DNA from 3 places in the Paenibacillus donghaensis genome. Region 3 is predicted to be linked to each of the others. Evidence: predicted binding sites of a transcription regulator. Region 3 holds the regulator's gene; each other region holds the start of a gene.
What was found. Region 3 encodes Rex, which represses fermentation and respiration genes when NADH is low (regulators of the CRP and FNR family bind a similar motif). Its sites were predicted from a motif close to TTGTGAAATATTTCACAA; they were not measured.
Positions count from the first base shown of each region.

Region 1 (4,701 bases), 3.4 Mb from region 3:
TAAATGTTCAAGCAGGGCTTAGTATGCCGTTCACCTCCCCCGATTATGTACAGGCATGGACTGCGGAATAATATTCGCATGAGACAGCTTAAGGCCGTAAATACTAAATCCGGATGGGATATGAAGGAGAGATAACCATGAGATTAAACAGCGGACAGCTGCCCTGGGAAAATACTTTAACTAATCCTCCGGTTTATCCGGTTCTGCAGGAAGATATTCACTGCGATTATCTGATCGTAGGCGGCGGCATGGGCGGGGCAATGGCTGCCTACCGGATGTCACTTGAAGGGGCAGACATGGTCCTGATTGATAAAAGGGCGGTCGGCACCGGAAGCACCCATGCCAATACTGGACTGCTGCAAATTACCAATGACAAGTCGCTGACCGCTTGCATGAATACCTTCGGAAGAACGAACGGACTTCTTTTTTACCAATTGTGCCAGAAAAGTATGAATACTATTCTGGAGCTGCCGGGCAAGCTCGATATTGACCCGCTGATCATCCCACGCAGCACTCTGCTGTATGCCAGTGTCCCGGCAGACGTTCCAGCTCTGCGTGAGGAGTATAAGAATCTGGTCGATAACGGCTTCGACACGGAGTTCTGGGAGGAGGATCAGATTGCTGCACATTATTCCTTCTCCAAACCGGCGGCCTTGTTCTCCCGTGGAGATGCGGAGACCAATCCCTTCCGCATGGTGTGCAGCCTGATTGACAGAGCCGCCAAGCAGGGCGTGCGGGTGTTTGAGCATACTGAAGCACTGCATTATGACTACAACGAAGATGGTGTAGTTTGCCACACGGCGGGCGGCCTTATCTTTGCGAAGAACGTGATTTTTGCCCTGGGGTATGAAACACAGCAGATGAAAAAAGACCGGGGAGCCGAACTGATCAATACCTATGCCATCAAGACGCGTCCGCTTAAGCAGATGCCGAAGTGGCATGAGCGGAGTCTGCTCTGGGAAACCGCCCGCCCGTATCTGTTTTTCCGCACAACGGAGGACGGATGCATGATCGCCGGAGGCAAGGATGAGGCGCTGACCGACCCGGAGCGCCGCGATATCCGCGTCCTGTCCCAGAGCCAGCGGCTACTGGAAGAGCTGGAAGCCTTGTTTCCCGAGATCAAGGGAACCGAAGTCGAGTTCGCCTGGGGTTCAGTCTTCGGCTCCACCCGCGACGGGTTGCCGTATATCGGCCCGCATCCTAAGTATCCGCATTGCTACTTCATTGAAGGTTATGGCGGCAACGGTACAGTCTTCAGCATGATCGCAGCCGAGCTGCTGGCTGACACACTGGCCGGCATTCACCGCCCGGAGCTGGAGCTGTTCTCGCTGACGCGCACAGCGAAGCCTAATCCGGACGGGAGCGAACCGCTTCCGTCCAAGGTATAAGCACGGGCACAACAGTGTGCAGCTATTACGCTACAACATAGAGAGACACCCGCAGCCTGTAAGCCGCGGGTGTCTTTTTTAAATACAATAAATGATATGATTCCATATAAACTCCAAGCAGTCCGTTACTTCTTCGCAGTTTCAAGCGCCTTGCTTACCGCTTCAATCACGCCGCCGCTGGAACCGGAAGCACCGGATAAGGCGTCTACACCTTCTGTGGTCTGCTTCTCGATAATTTCCGGAATGGTAGTTTCGATAGTCGCATCCAGCATGGACTGGGTTTCCTTCTGTTCCACAACTTCAATGCTGGCGATTTTCTCATCCTTCACTTCAACCGAAACCTTGATATCACTGCTGGCGCCTTTGCCTGTGCCTTCATAAGTGCCATCTACATATTGCCCTCCGGAGGAGCACCCCGCCGTCAATGCAATCAGTGCAGCAAGCGCACCAGTCATAGCCCATTTCTTGGTTCTGTTCATGTTTATTCTCCTTATTTGTTCATACGTTATCTGTTGTCTGTAGGACCTTTACTTGCTGCCTAACGAATGGACTGCTTCCTCCGCTGCGATCCGGCCATAGGTTACGATATCCGCCAGTGCGTTGCCGCCCAGACGATTCGCCCCATGTACACCGCCAGTGACTTCACCCGCTGCGTATAACCCCGGGATGATCTGATCCGAAGTATCCAGCACCTCGGCTTTGGTATTGATGGCTACACCGCCCATAGTATGGTGGATGCCGGGCGTCACCTGGATTGCATAATATTTGCCGGTAGCCAGGGACAACGTCAGGTCTGGACGCTGGAAGTCGGCATCATTCTTATCAGCAACATATCCGCTGTACTTCGAAACCGTTTCTGCCAGAGCTGCCGGATCTACGCCAATTTCGCTTGCCAGCTGTTCAACGGTATCGCCTTGTTTAACCAGGTCCATCCCGAAGTAAACCTCGGTAGCTTTCAGATTGGCGCGCAGCTCATCATTAAAAATGATATAGGCGATTTTGTCGGTCTGAGCCAGAATATTCTTCGACACCACATCACGGGTCAGCAGCTCATTGGTGAAACGTTTGCCTTCCGCATTGACCAGAATGGCTCCGTCTCCGCGCACGCCTTCCGTGATCAGCACGCCTTTGCCGGGGATCGTAGTCGGGTGGATCTGGATTTCCTTCATATCTACCAGCTTGACGCCGATTTGCTCCGCCATGGTTGTTCCGTCGCCGGTTGCCCCTGCATGGTTGGTTGTGGAGAATCCTGCCAGCCCAGGCTGATATTTGGTGACCATCTCAAGATTGGCTCCGAAACCGCCGGCTGCCAGAATTATCGCCTTGGCCTGAATGGTGGATTCTTTGCCCTCTTTATCCTTCACCTTGATGCCTGTAACGGTTCCTTCCTCATTCTTGATAATCTCCGTCGCTGTAGTCTGCAGTCTCACGTCAATCTTCTCATCCTGCAGCTTCTTCTTCAGCGCCACTACGATGAAGTTGCCCGCAGCTTCACCGCCGGCTGGCCGATGAATCCGGTTCACACTGGCGCCTCCCGCCCGGCCAACCTCAGACAGCTCTGCACCGTTCTCCTTCAGAAACTCCACAGAAGCCGCAGCATTCTCTGTCAACGTGCGGACCAGATCAGGATTATTCAGATTATGTCCGCCAGTCATCGTATCCTGATAATGCAGCTCTGGGCTGTCTTCAATGCCCGCAGCTTTCTGATAAGGTGTTCCTGCGGCATTAAGTCCGCCTTCCGCCCGCACAGTGTTGCCGCCAAGCATTGGCATCTTCTCCACCAGAATGACACTGGCACCCTTGTTATGCGCTTCAATGGCCGCCGTCATGCCTGCACCGCCGCCGCCGACAATCACGATATCTGTAGTTTCATCACTGTTACTGCAAGCTGGAAGGATAAGCATACTCAACAGCATTCCAACCATACCGGCCTTTAAGGCCAATTTGCTTTTTCTCATTATGTCCTTGCCCCCTTGTGCATGTTTTCACAATAATCATAACGTGAACATGGAGGGGGTTGAAGCTTACGTAACTAAAGAAATGATTGAGTAATTATAGTAACTGGATCTTTCGGTTGGAGAGGTGGGATGCTCATGGGGGACAGCATAGGCAAAGAGCCCGCGTCGGACGCGGGCTTCTTATGCTGGAGTTATAGCGATGTATCGGCATTCCGGTAGTTTTGGGAATATCAAGAGTCAACACTCGGTCAACTCCAGAGCCAGGCAGAGTCCTAGAAAGTACTTACAGAGCACGGTTGGCGGTATCCTTTAAAAGTGCCGGACTCTACAACGTGGGGAAGACTGCTGCTATCTAAATCTGTCGTAACTCCTTTTACGTTGCCGATTCCTGAGAATGGCCTGTGGAAGAAAGGCGTAGCCGCCAACCCCCACCGATGTAGGCCTTGGCTCCTTTCTTGCGCTCAAACCCGCCTTGCTCAGGTTGTCCAAGCGCTGAGAAAGGGTGAGACTGTAGCTACTACATATAGAAATGGCCCATTTGTTGCTTCGCAAATCAACACGCATGCACCGAATCAACTTTAGGTCAACCTAAACATTTCTATATCATCGAATTTTGTCGAACTAACGTTCGTAAAAAACTCTATACTTTTCCAAAAAACTATGATAGCTAAAAATACTAGCACTCGACGTCGAAGAGTGCTGACAACGTTTCGTATCTCTTGTGGTTTGGCCCTTTGGTAACAAATTCACCATACATAGATCCATACGAGGAGTGATAACAATGAAAAAATTCATTCAAAAGATAAGTGCCCCAGTGCGCAGCAGTATAGCACACTGTACCCACTTGAGGTCTGCCCTTTTTTGAAACTGGTTTTCATATTCCATCTTTTCCAGCTCTAATTATGCACTTTCTCTGGTTTAGCCCCTTCATACTGCTCCTTATTCCGAGAGGCTATAATCTGTATTATCTTGCTACATTGCTATAGTAATAATATGGATTGGAAGTTCATATGAGAGCAATGCACGAATTCTTATAAAATCTCACGAATATGCAGTCCTTCGCACATGCAAAAAACGCTCGAGGGCTGTCCCGCTATCATAGATAGCGAAACAGCCCTGAGCGCCCAATCTGCGTTCGTTTAATTCATCATACTCGCGGCAATGCGGATGATCTCATCCTTGGTTAATTCGGAATCCTTCTGGCGAACCCCCACGGAATAGACAATCTGCGCTTCGGGGTCAGACCAGTATAGGTTATACATAGACCCCATGTCGATCTCCTTGTTGCTGGAGTTATCGACATAAATGAGCTGCTTGCCGTCAATCTCAATATTCTCTACCTTTGTATTTTTGTT
Region 1 is NZ_CP021780.1:919,762-924,462, reverse strand. It holds gene B9T62_RS03725 (NAD(P)/FAD-dependent oxidoreductase) at 138-1,388, shown strand; gene B9T62_RS03720 (FMN-binding protein) at 1,514-1,867, opposite strand; gene B9T62_RS03715 (flavocytochrome c) at 1,916-3,346, opposite strand; gene B9T62_RS03710 (DUF4367 domain-containing protein) at 4,486-4,701, opposite strand, start outside.
Region 1: B9T62_RS03715 (flavocytochrome c) is a predicted target of Rex. The motif match lies at 3,362-3,379, and genes of this name have one in related genera.

Region 2 (4,701 bases), 4.1 Mb from region 3:
CAACGTCTCTTGCGCCGATCTGCAGCGGAATGATCACATTCATCAGACCGATGATAAAAGGCATGGCCATAAAGAGGATCATGATCAGGCCATGGGTCGTAAAGACCTCATTATAGTGCTGGGCATCAAGGAATTTCATCTCGGGCGCTGCGGTCTGCAGACGCATCATCATGGCGTCGATCCCGCCGCGGAACAACATCAGCAGAGCGGCCAGGATATACATAACCCCGATCTTTTTGTGGTCAACGGTAGTCAGCCATTCACGCCACAGATAACCCCATTTCTTAAAATAGGTCAGGCCGACGATAATGCCGATGGTAGCCAGAACGATACTAATCATAGCTCCGTATATCAAGGGTTCGCCGTGAACCTTAAATCTTTCCAAATCCATTAGGATGGCTCCTTTCAGGTTGTTTCTTATAAGCCGCTGTTAGTGGCCTTCATGAGTTTCTTCATCTACAGCAGAGGTTGGAAGTGGCTGATCCAGCTCAGGATTCGGCTCGCCGTCAAATTCAGTCTGGCTGGACGGTTCAGGTGAAGGATGAATATCCTTGTTGTCCTGATGGTCCATATGGCCATTGTCCATATCCATTTCCGTACCGTCACCGCTCATATGTTCACTGTGATCACCCGGAGGAGGGCTGAAGGTCAGGTGAGTGGAGGAATAGGTTTTGCGTCCGGCAAAATCCATTTCCAGCAGTCCCTTGAATTCATCCTCGGTCAACTCAGGCGCAGTTTCTTTGACTTCCTTCACCCAGTCCGCATAATCCGCATCACTCATGACGAGTGCTTCGAATTCCATGTGGGCAAAGCCCTTGCCGCTGAAGTTGGCATTCTTACCAATGTAAGAACCTACAGTGTCGCCGGACAGGTGCAGCTTCGTAAGCATGTCGCTCATCGCGTATTTCTGTCCGCCCAGCTGCGGAATCCAGAGGCTCGTGATCGTACCGAACGAATACATTCTGAATTCAACGGCACGGTGAACAGGCATGTTTACGTAGTTGACCGTTTCAATTCCTTCTTCTGGATAACTGAAATGCCATTTCCAGTTGGAAGAGGAGGCGTAGATCACAAGAGGTTTCTGATTTTTATAATCCTCTGCTATGTTCTCTACGGCCGATGTGGATTTGACAGTCACCACGGAGAGGAAAGCCACGATCACAATCGGGATGGCAATCCAGAGTGCTTCAAGCCACTTGTTGCCTTCCTCGTGAGGAGGAATGTAGCCTTCGTTGCTTTTTTTGGCCCGGTATTTCACCAGAATGAAGATATATAAGATGTAGACAACTGCCAGAACACCCAGCATGACAAGAATCGAAAGAATGATGGTGTCAGACAATGTCCGTGCAGCCGGTCCTTTCGGATTGAGTACAGCAATCGAACTGCACCCCGGCAACAGTAAAACCAGACTGATAAATAAAGCGTATAACGGTCCCTTTTTATTCATGCTTAAGCTCCTTCCTTCAATACTTCTAAGTAGTGGCCGACAAACTTAACCTGTATCTATAGTAAGAACTCTTTACCCATAATGCAAAATACATTTTTTAGGAAAAAGGCTATTTTAACCCTTAAAAATGGCGATTTCGTTAAATATATGTGATCATTTCACTACTAATTTCTTTTGATATGACATAGATCACTGTAGTGGCGCAGGTTTTAGGATTTAAAAATGTGTTCATCATTTGTTCAATATTTCACTATTGTTACTAATTTCGTCACAATTATAAGCTGTCCCCAATGGCTGGTTTTTCTCGAAAACGCTGATACGACAGCTTTTGACAGGGTTTTCACATTTTTTACGGCTGCATGAGAACAGCGTTTTATGCATGACAAAGGTAACAATTTTTTCTGCACATGGTTACAATCTCTCAAATATCAGTCTATTTATATATGCTATGGTTATAGAAAATATACATAGATGGGAGATTGCTGATTGTGCCCTTTAAGAAAGTATGTCTAATATTGATGTCTTTATTCGTATGTGTGGGACTCTTGCAGGTTGGAGGTACGGCTGAGGCAGCCGGTTCGGCTACGCTCCGATTGGGAGTTAATGATGAATTAACGGAGATTGAGGCTATTTCCGTCGATAATACGTATTATGTTCCGCTTCGGGAGCTTACCCAGGCACTGAGTCTGAGCCTGACCGGCCAGAAGGAGGGCTTCCAGGTCAAGAGTCAAGGCAGATCGATCCTGCTGCTGAATGATCACGAGCGTGCGCTCCTTCACGATGGAAGCGAAGTGAAGCTGCACACCTTCCTGCGTGGCGGCATGCTGATGGCCCCCCTGAAGCTGACCACTTATTTGGGGCTGCAGATTTCATACCAGTCGGGCAATTACCTGCTGAGAGTTAGGGATGCCTCGGCCAAGCTGGATGATGCTGCTTTTGTGGCCCAGTACAAGGAAAAGCTGAAGCCGAAGGTTATCGCAGTGCCACCGGTGTCTCCGGCAAGTCCGGCGAATCCGCCAAAGACAAGCGGTAAGCCGGGAATGACCGTATATCTGACCTTTGACGACGGACCAACGGCATCAACCTCCAAACTGCTGGATGTGCTGGCGGACTATAAGGTGAAGGCAACCTTTTTCATGATCGGGCCTAATATGAACACTTATCCTACCCAGGTGAAACGGCTGGCCGAAGAAGGGCATAGCCTGGCACTGCATGGCATGACTCACCGCAAAGAGAAATTCTACGCTTCGCCGTCCGCGGCCTTGTCGGAAATGGACCGTAATCAAGCCATTGTGAAGAAGATTACAGGGAAGACGACTACATTAATCCGTCCGCCCTATGGCAGCAAGCCCTACTTCACCAAAGCCTTCCGCGACAAGGTGCTTGGACAAGGCTACCAGCTGTGGGACTGGAACGTTGATTCGGAAGACTGGAGATACAAAGAGGACAGCAACAGAATCTATACTTCGGTGATGAATCAGGTGAACAAGCTGAAGAAGTCCAAGACCAACCCGGTTATCCTGATGCATGACCAGAAGGCGACCCTTAAGGTGTTGCCGCGCATTCTGGAGTCCCTGCAGAAGGAGGGCTACCAGTTCAGCGTAATCACGCAGGATACCCGTCCGCTTAATTTCTGGAAGGATGTCCGGTAGGCGGGAGGGGTTGGCATTGGAGAATAGAGCAAGTTAATAAGAAGGCGGCAGTCTCGACTGCCGCCTTTTTGCGTACCACTGTACTCGTGTCTATTTGTAAAGGTAGTCGGTAATCATCTGGACAAGCTGCGATTTCAAGCGGTCAGGGGAGATTTTGCCTGGGGAGAAGGCGATTTTATCTACGATAACACCAGTGGATTCGAATATGACGACTGATGTAGCTTCCAAATCAGATGTTTTGATTTCTTTCTGGCCTTGCTGGAGATATTGCAGCGTGAGCTGGCGGCCTAATTCGTATTGTTCCTCCATCAGTTGCCGTATGCCCTCATCCATAAGCACCATTACCGCTAGTTCTTTATGGAACCCGGTGTAGACCTGATGAGACTCTATAAGAGTATCTACAAGGTGAACAATCAGTGCGCTTTTGTCGAGTTGGTCAAGGTCGGTTTCGGCAAGCGAGGTCTTAATTTGGGACAGCAAGGCTTCATTGTATATATTGAGCACATCGATAAAAACAGCGCGTTTATCTATGAAATAGGAATAAAAGCTGCCTGTGGATACCCCTGCGGCGGCGGCAATTTCTTTCGTATTGGTCTGATGATAGCCCTTCTCGGAGAACAGCTTCATAGCCGCCTCGGTTATGGCTTCTTTGGTCTTGATGCTCCGGTTTTGCCGGGGCGTTCTTATTTTCTCTTCGATCTCACTCAAGGCACAGCCCCCTTTTACTATCGATTGTAGAGGAGGAGAAGGTAGCTGTCAACGGAAGTTGAACCAAAGTTCATTTTTTGTGTTGACAAAGGTGAACCATAGTTCATATAATCTGAACATGAACTATGGTTCATATATTTGAGGGGGAATGGAAATGGGATCAAGAGCGAAGCAAATTTTATCTTTTACAGCGATTGTATTGGGTTTTTTTATGGCCCTGCTGGACACCACCATTATTAATGTTGCTCTGCCGGAGATGACGCATTATTTTGGTGGGGATGTGTCACAGCTCTCTTGGGTAATGAATGGCTACAATTTGGCGTTTGCGGTCTTTATACTTACGGCTTCAAGATTGGCTGACCAATTCGGACGCAGAAGAGTGTTCCTTATCGGTATTGGTTTATTTACCGTGGCTTCGCTGCTGGCTGGTCTGTCGACCTCGCTTGAAATGCTGATTGTGTGCAGAGTCCTTCAAGGGTTGGCGGGTGCGATTATTGTGCCGGTTACGATTCCGCTTACCACGACCACGTTCCCTAAAGAGCTGCACGGAATGATTATTGGTATTTGGGGAGTGGTCTCGGGACTGGCGGCGGCCAGTGGGCCAGCACTTGGCGGAATGATCACGGAGAAGCTGAATTGGCAGTGGATATTCTTCGTTAATGTTCCTCTGGGCATAGCAAGCATAGTGCTGACATTGATATTCATTAAAGAGTCCAGAGATGATACTGCGGGACACAATATAGACTGGGGTGGAATTCTGGGAATCAGCGGAGGGATGTTCTGCCTGACCTATGCGCTGATCAAAGTGGAGCAGTATGGCTGGGGTTCGCAGGTGATTTGGATGCTGCTGTCGGCCGCTGTAATTTCGCTGCTGTTCTTTTTCTTGACCCAGTG
Region 2 is NZ_CP021780.1:8,371,601-8,376,301, forward strand. It holds gene qoxB (cytochrome aa3 quinol oxidase subunit I) at 1-391, opposite strand, end outside; gene qoxA (cytochrome aa3 quinol oxidase subunit II) at 431-1,447, opposite strand; gene B9T62_RS37745 (polysaccharide deacetylase family protein) at 1,936-3,099, shown strand; gene B9T62_RS37750 (TetR/AcrR family transcriptional regulator) at 3,190-3,807, opposite strand; gene B9T62_RS37755 (MFS transporter) at 3,962-4,701, shown strand, end outside.
Region 2: qoxA (cytochrome aa3 quinol oxidase subunit II) is a predicted target of Rex. The motif match lies at 1,683-1,700, and genes of this name have one in related genera.

Region 3 (4,701 bases):
GTTGACGCAGGTGGTCCCGTTTCCGTTCAAGGCTGCGGTGTTTAAGGGAAGAGGCCATTATTTGTGTCTTCGCAAGTTTGAACATAGAATAAACAAAAGAGATTTCGTCAGTCCAAGAGAAGATGCGCTGATCGCGGCTCAGATGATGGTCTGGTTGACCCAGACCGAGTCGGGTGACGACGAGGAGCTTAACCTCAGCGGCCGGGGCGGGGATTTCTGGGAGACGGTTGCCAGCGATACGGATTCCTGCCAGGGCCGTTCCTGCCCATGGTTCCGCAAATGTTATTATCACCGGGCCAAACACGAGGCCGGCATTGCCGATGTGGTGGTCACTAATCACTCCAAGCTGTTTGCCGATGTGAAAGCAGGGCACCAGCTTCTTCCCGCCTATGAGCATCTGGTTATAGACGAGGCACATCATCTGGAGGACGTGGCAGGTAAACATCTCGGCATGCATATGAAGCATTTCACCGTGCAGCACACCCTCTTGCGGCTCTACAAAGATAGCAAGAACGGCCAGCTTCCGGCGCTGCGCCAAATTCTGCAGTCCTCCGGCTCAGAACAGGCTTCGGAATGGAGCCTGACGATAGACACACTGTATCCTGATCTGCTTACCGTTAAGGAGAGCTGGGATACACTGAGCGAGAAGCTGTTTGCGCTGCTGCCTGAACGCAGCGATGCGGGAGCAGGGGAAGCCGGTCAGCTGGTGCTTCGCCTGGTGCCTGGCAGCAAACCGAATGACTGGGATGAGCTGACGAAGCTGGAGAACGGCATGTACCTTGCCCTCAGTGACATCATCCGCAAGGGTGACAAGATGCTCAGCGACATGCGCGAGCAGGAGGGGCAGTCCTCTGCCGACGGGCTGGTCACGGATATCAGCGGGTTGTTCAAGGATCTGGCTGGAATCCGGGAGCAGGTGCGTTTCTTCATGGGGCTGAACGATGACAACATCGTCTACTGGCTGGAAGCGAACGGAAACTACCGCAGCAAATCCTTGCAGATGTACGCTGTGCCTGTAGACGTCAGCTCCCAGCTGAAGGAGCTGTTCTTCGATAAGAAGAAGAGCATCGTGCTGACTTCTGCCACCTTGTCGGTGGACAAATCGTTCCAGTTCATGATCGATAATCTGGGTCTGAACGAGACGGCAGAGGAAGGACGCCTGAAGACCGTGCTGCTGCCTTCGCCGTTTAAGTACCGCGAGCAGGCCTTGCTGGTTATTCCGCGTGACTTCCCAAGCGTCAAGGGCAGCGTGGGAGACGCGCGCTTCGTGAATACCCTGGTACAGTCGCTGGCTGAAGCGGCAGAAGCTACCAGAGGGCGGATGATGGTCTTGTTCACCTCCTACCGGATGCTGCGTCAGGTGTATGATCCGCTGAAGGAGGCGCTGGCCTCCAAGGAGATCAGTGTACTGGGGCAAGGCGTGGAGGGTGGCAGCCGCAGCAAGCTGATCCGCCGTTTCCAGGACAGCTCGGCTTCGGTGCTGCTGGGCACCAGCAGCTTCTGGGAAGGCGTGGATATTCCCGGAGAGGCGCTGACTTGTCTGGCCATCGTAAGGTTGCCCTTCCAGCCGCCCAATCATCCGCTTGCTGAAGCCAAAGCGGAGCTGCTGCAGGCCCAGAAGAAGAACCCGTTTATGAAGCTGTCCGTTCCCCAGGCGGTTATCCGCTTCAAGCAGGGTTTCGGCAGACTTGTGCGGACCGCACAGGACCGCGGCATTGTCATTGTTTATGATACGAGAGTCATTGAGTCCTATTATGGCAAGTATTTCTTATATTCACTGCCCGGCCCGAAGATGGAGCATATGCGGACAGATCAGATGGTTCCCCGCATCGCCGAGTGGCTGGAGGAAGGCGGCGTCAGCTGACGCCGCACTACTCCTAACGTTTAACTGTTGTACCCAATATAATTTAGGAGGAGAACACATGAAATCGGATAAAATATCAGAGGCGGTGGTCCGCAGACTGCCTGTATACTTGCGTTTCCTGAACGATCTCCTGAAACGCGAGATCGCTACCGTTTCGTCCCAGGAGCTGGGACAGAAGCTGGATCTCAACCCGGCCCAGATCCGCAAGGATCTGGCTTATTTTGGCGATTTTGGCCGCAAAGGCATTGGCTATGATGTCTCTTACCTGATTGAGAAGATCCGTCATATCCTCAAGCTGGACCAGCAGATCAATGTGGCGCTGGTGGGGGCCGGTAATCTGGGCCACGCCTTGTCCAACTACAATGCATATTTGAAGGATACCATGAAGATTACGGCGGTGTTCGATTCCTATACGCCCAAGATCGGGCAGAACATCAACTCCCTGACCGTGCAGCCGATGGAAGAGCTGGATAGTACCATCCGCGCCCAGGGTATCCGCATCGGAATTATTACAGTACCGGATACGGAAGCACAGAATGTGGCGGATATCCTGGTCGGAGCCGGAATTGAAGCGATTCTTAACTTCGCTCCGGTAATCCTCAGAACCCCGGCCAACGTGCGGATTCATGCCGCGGATTTCACAACGGACCTGCAGAGTCTGGCTTATTATCTGCATGACGGAAAGGAAGATGCGGAAGAGGTGCCGGTCAATGAGCAGCAATAGGACGCTCATCCGAAACGGACGATTTCTGATTCCGGGAGCGGAGAAACCGGTTCTGCAAGGATATATGAGTATAGAAGACGGCACCATCACTTACATAGGTACAGATGAGCCTTGGTCTGAAGCCGGAGCCGGTACAACAACTATTGTGGATGGCAGCCGGCTGTTGTTTCTGCCAGGCCTGGTCAATACGCATGGTCATGCGGCGATGTCGCTGCTGCGCGGATATGGCGACGATCTTGCCCTGCAGGTATGGCTGAGGGACAAAATGTGGCCGATGGAAGCAAAATTTACTGCCGAGGATATATACTGGGGCACTTCTCTGTCCGTTCTGGAGATGCTCAAAGGCGGGACTACAACCTTCCTTGATATGTATATCCATATGGACCGCGTAGCTGAAGTGGCGGAGCTGTCGGGTATCCGCGCGGTTCTGACGCGTGGTGTCCTGGGCCATTGCCCTCCGCAAGAGCAGAGCAGCAAGCTGGCTGGAGCGGTGCAGTTTGCCCGTGACTGGAACGGTGCGGCGGGCGGACGGATTACGACGATGCTCTCTCCGCATGCGCCGTATACCTGTCCGCCGGATTATATCATGAAGTTTGTGCAGGCGGCGCATGATTATGATCTGCCGATGCATACGCATATGTCGGAGACGAAACGTGAGGTCGAGCAGAATGTCGCGGAATACGGTCTGCGTCCTGTGCAGCATCTGGAGAAGCTGGGCCTCTTCACCCGCCCTTCACTAGTGGCGCACGGCGTTCATCTGAATGACGAGGAGATCGCCATTCTGGCCCGCCATGAAGTCGGCGTGTCCCATAATCCTGGCAGCAACCTGAAGCTGGCGAGCGGAATCGCCCGGGTGGTCGACCTGCAGCAGGCAGGCGTCAAGGTGTCGTTGGGCACAGACAGTGCGGCAAGCAACAACAACCTCGATCTGTTCGAGGAGATGCGCCTGGCGGCGCTGCTTCATAAAGGCATCAGCGGCGATCCGACGGCGGTTCCGGCCCCGGAGGCGCTGCGTATGGCGACGGAATATGGTGCAGCCTCTTTGTTCCTGAAGGATGTGGGCCGGCTTGCGGTGGGAATGAAGGCCGACTTCATTGCGCTGGATATCGATCAGCCGCATCTGCTGCCTCACAGTGACCTGCTCTCGCATGCAGTGTACTCCGCGAGTGCCAGGGACGTGGAGCATGTCTGGGTGGACGGCAAGCAGGTCGTGAAGCATGGCGCCTGCCTGACATTAGATGAGGAAGCCATCCGCCGCAAGGCACAGGAGACCTTCGAGAGTCTGCTGAAACGATAACTAAGAGGCCGTATAAGGCTGTAAGAAAGGGAGCTGTACCTTGAAGAAAAGGAGAAAATGGATCCTGCTGGGATCGGTACTGATTGTGCTCCTGGTAGTGGGATTAATCCAGTTCTATGCCTATATCATGAAATCTCAATGGGGCGAGCAGCAAATTGCCGAGGATATTGCCCGAACCCAGGCCGGACTAACCGAAATATCCAAAGCGCAGAAATCCGTCTGGGGTGAAGAAGCAATCTATTGGGTGCTGACCGGGAACAATGCTGCCGGACAAGAGCTGATGGTGTGGGTCCGCTTCCTGCCCGGAGGCACAGCTGCGGAAGGCGAGAACGCCGTGTACGGCGAAGAGATCAGCAAGGGAACCTCGGAGGAGCAGGTCCGCGCTATCATCAAGTCGCAGCTTCCCGGCATCAAGGTGGAGCGGCTGCTGCCGGGCGTGTTTAACGGAGAATATGTGTGGCAGCTGTTCTACCAGCAGGAAGGAATCTATCATTACAAGTTCTTCCGCTTCGCCGACGGAACCGAAATCGGTGAGGGGTATAATCTGCCACAGCAATAGTAATTTTTATTATTGGAGGAGATTTGTATAATGAAGAGCAGAACCAGAGCCTCTGCAGCGGGAATCGTGATATCCGCATTGCTGCTTTTGGAGCCGATAACTGAGTTTGTCAGTGGACTTATCGCTGGCTGGCAGTCCTATTGAGCAGTTTTGGAGATTTAGTTGCGAATATGCATCTAATGGGCGGATTTTTTCCGTTTTGGAGGAAATAGATGCAATAATAGTAACTACTTAGGACCCTGCGAGGATATAGAAGG
Region 3 is NZ_CP021780.1:4,320,042-4,324,742, reverse strand. It holds gene dinG (ATP-dependent DNA helicase DinG) at 1-1,864, shown strand, start outside; gene B9T62_RS19885 (redox-sensing transcriptional repressor Rex) at 1,923-2,588, shown strand; gene B9T62_RS19880 (amidohydrolase) at 2,575-3,885, shown strand; gene B9T62_RS19875 (cell wall elongation regulator TseB-like domain-containing protein) at 3,926-4,444, shown strand.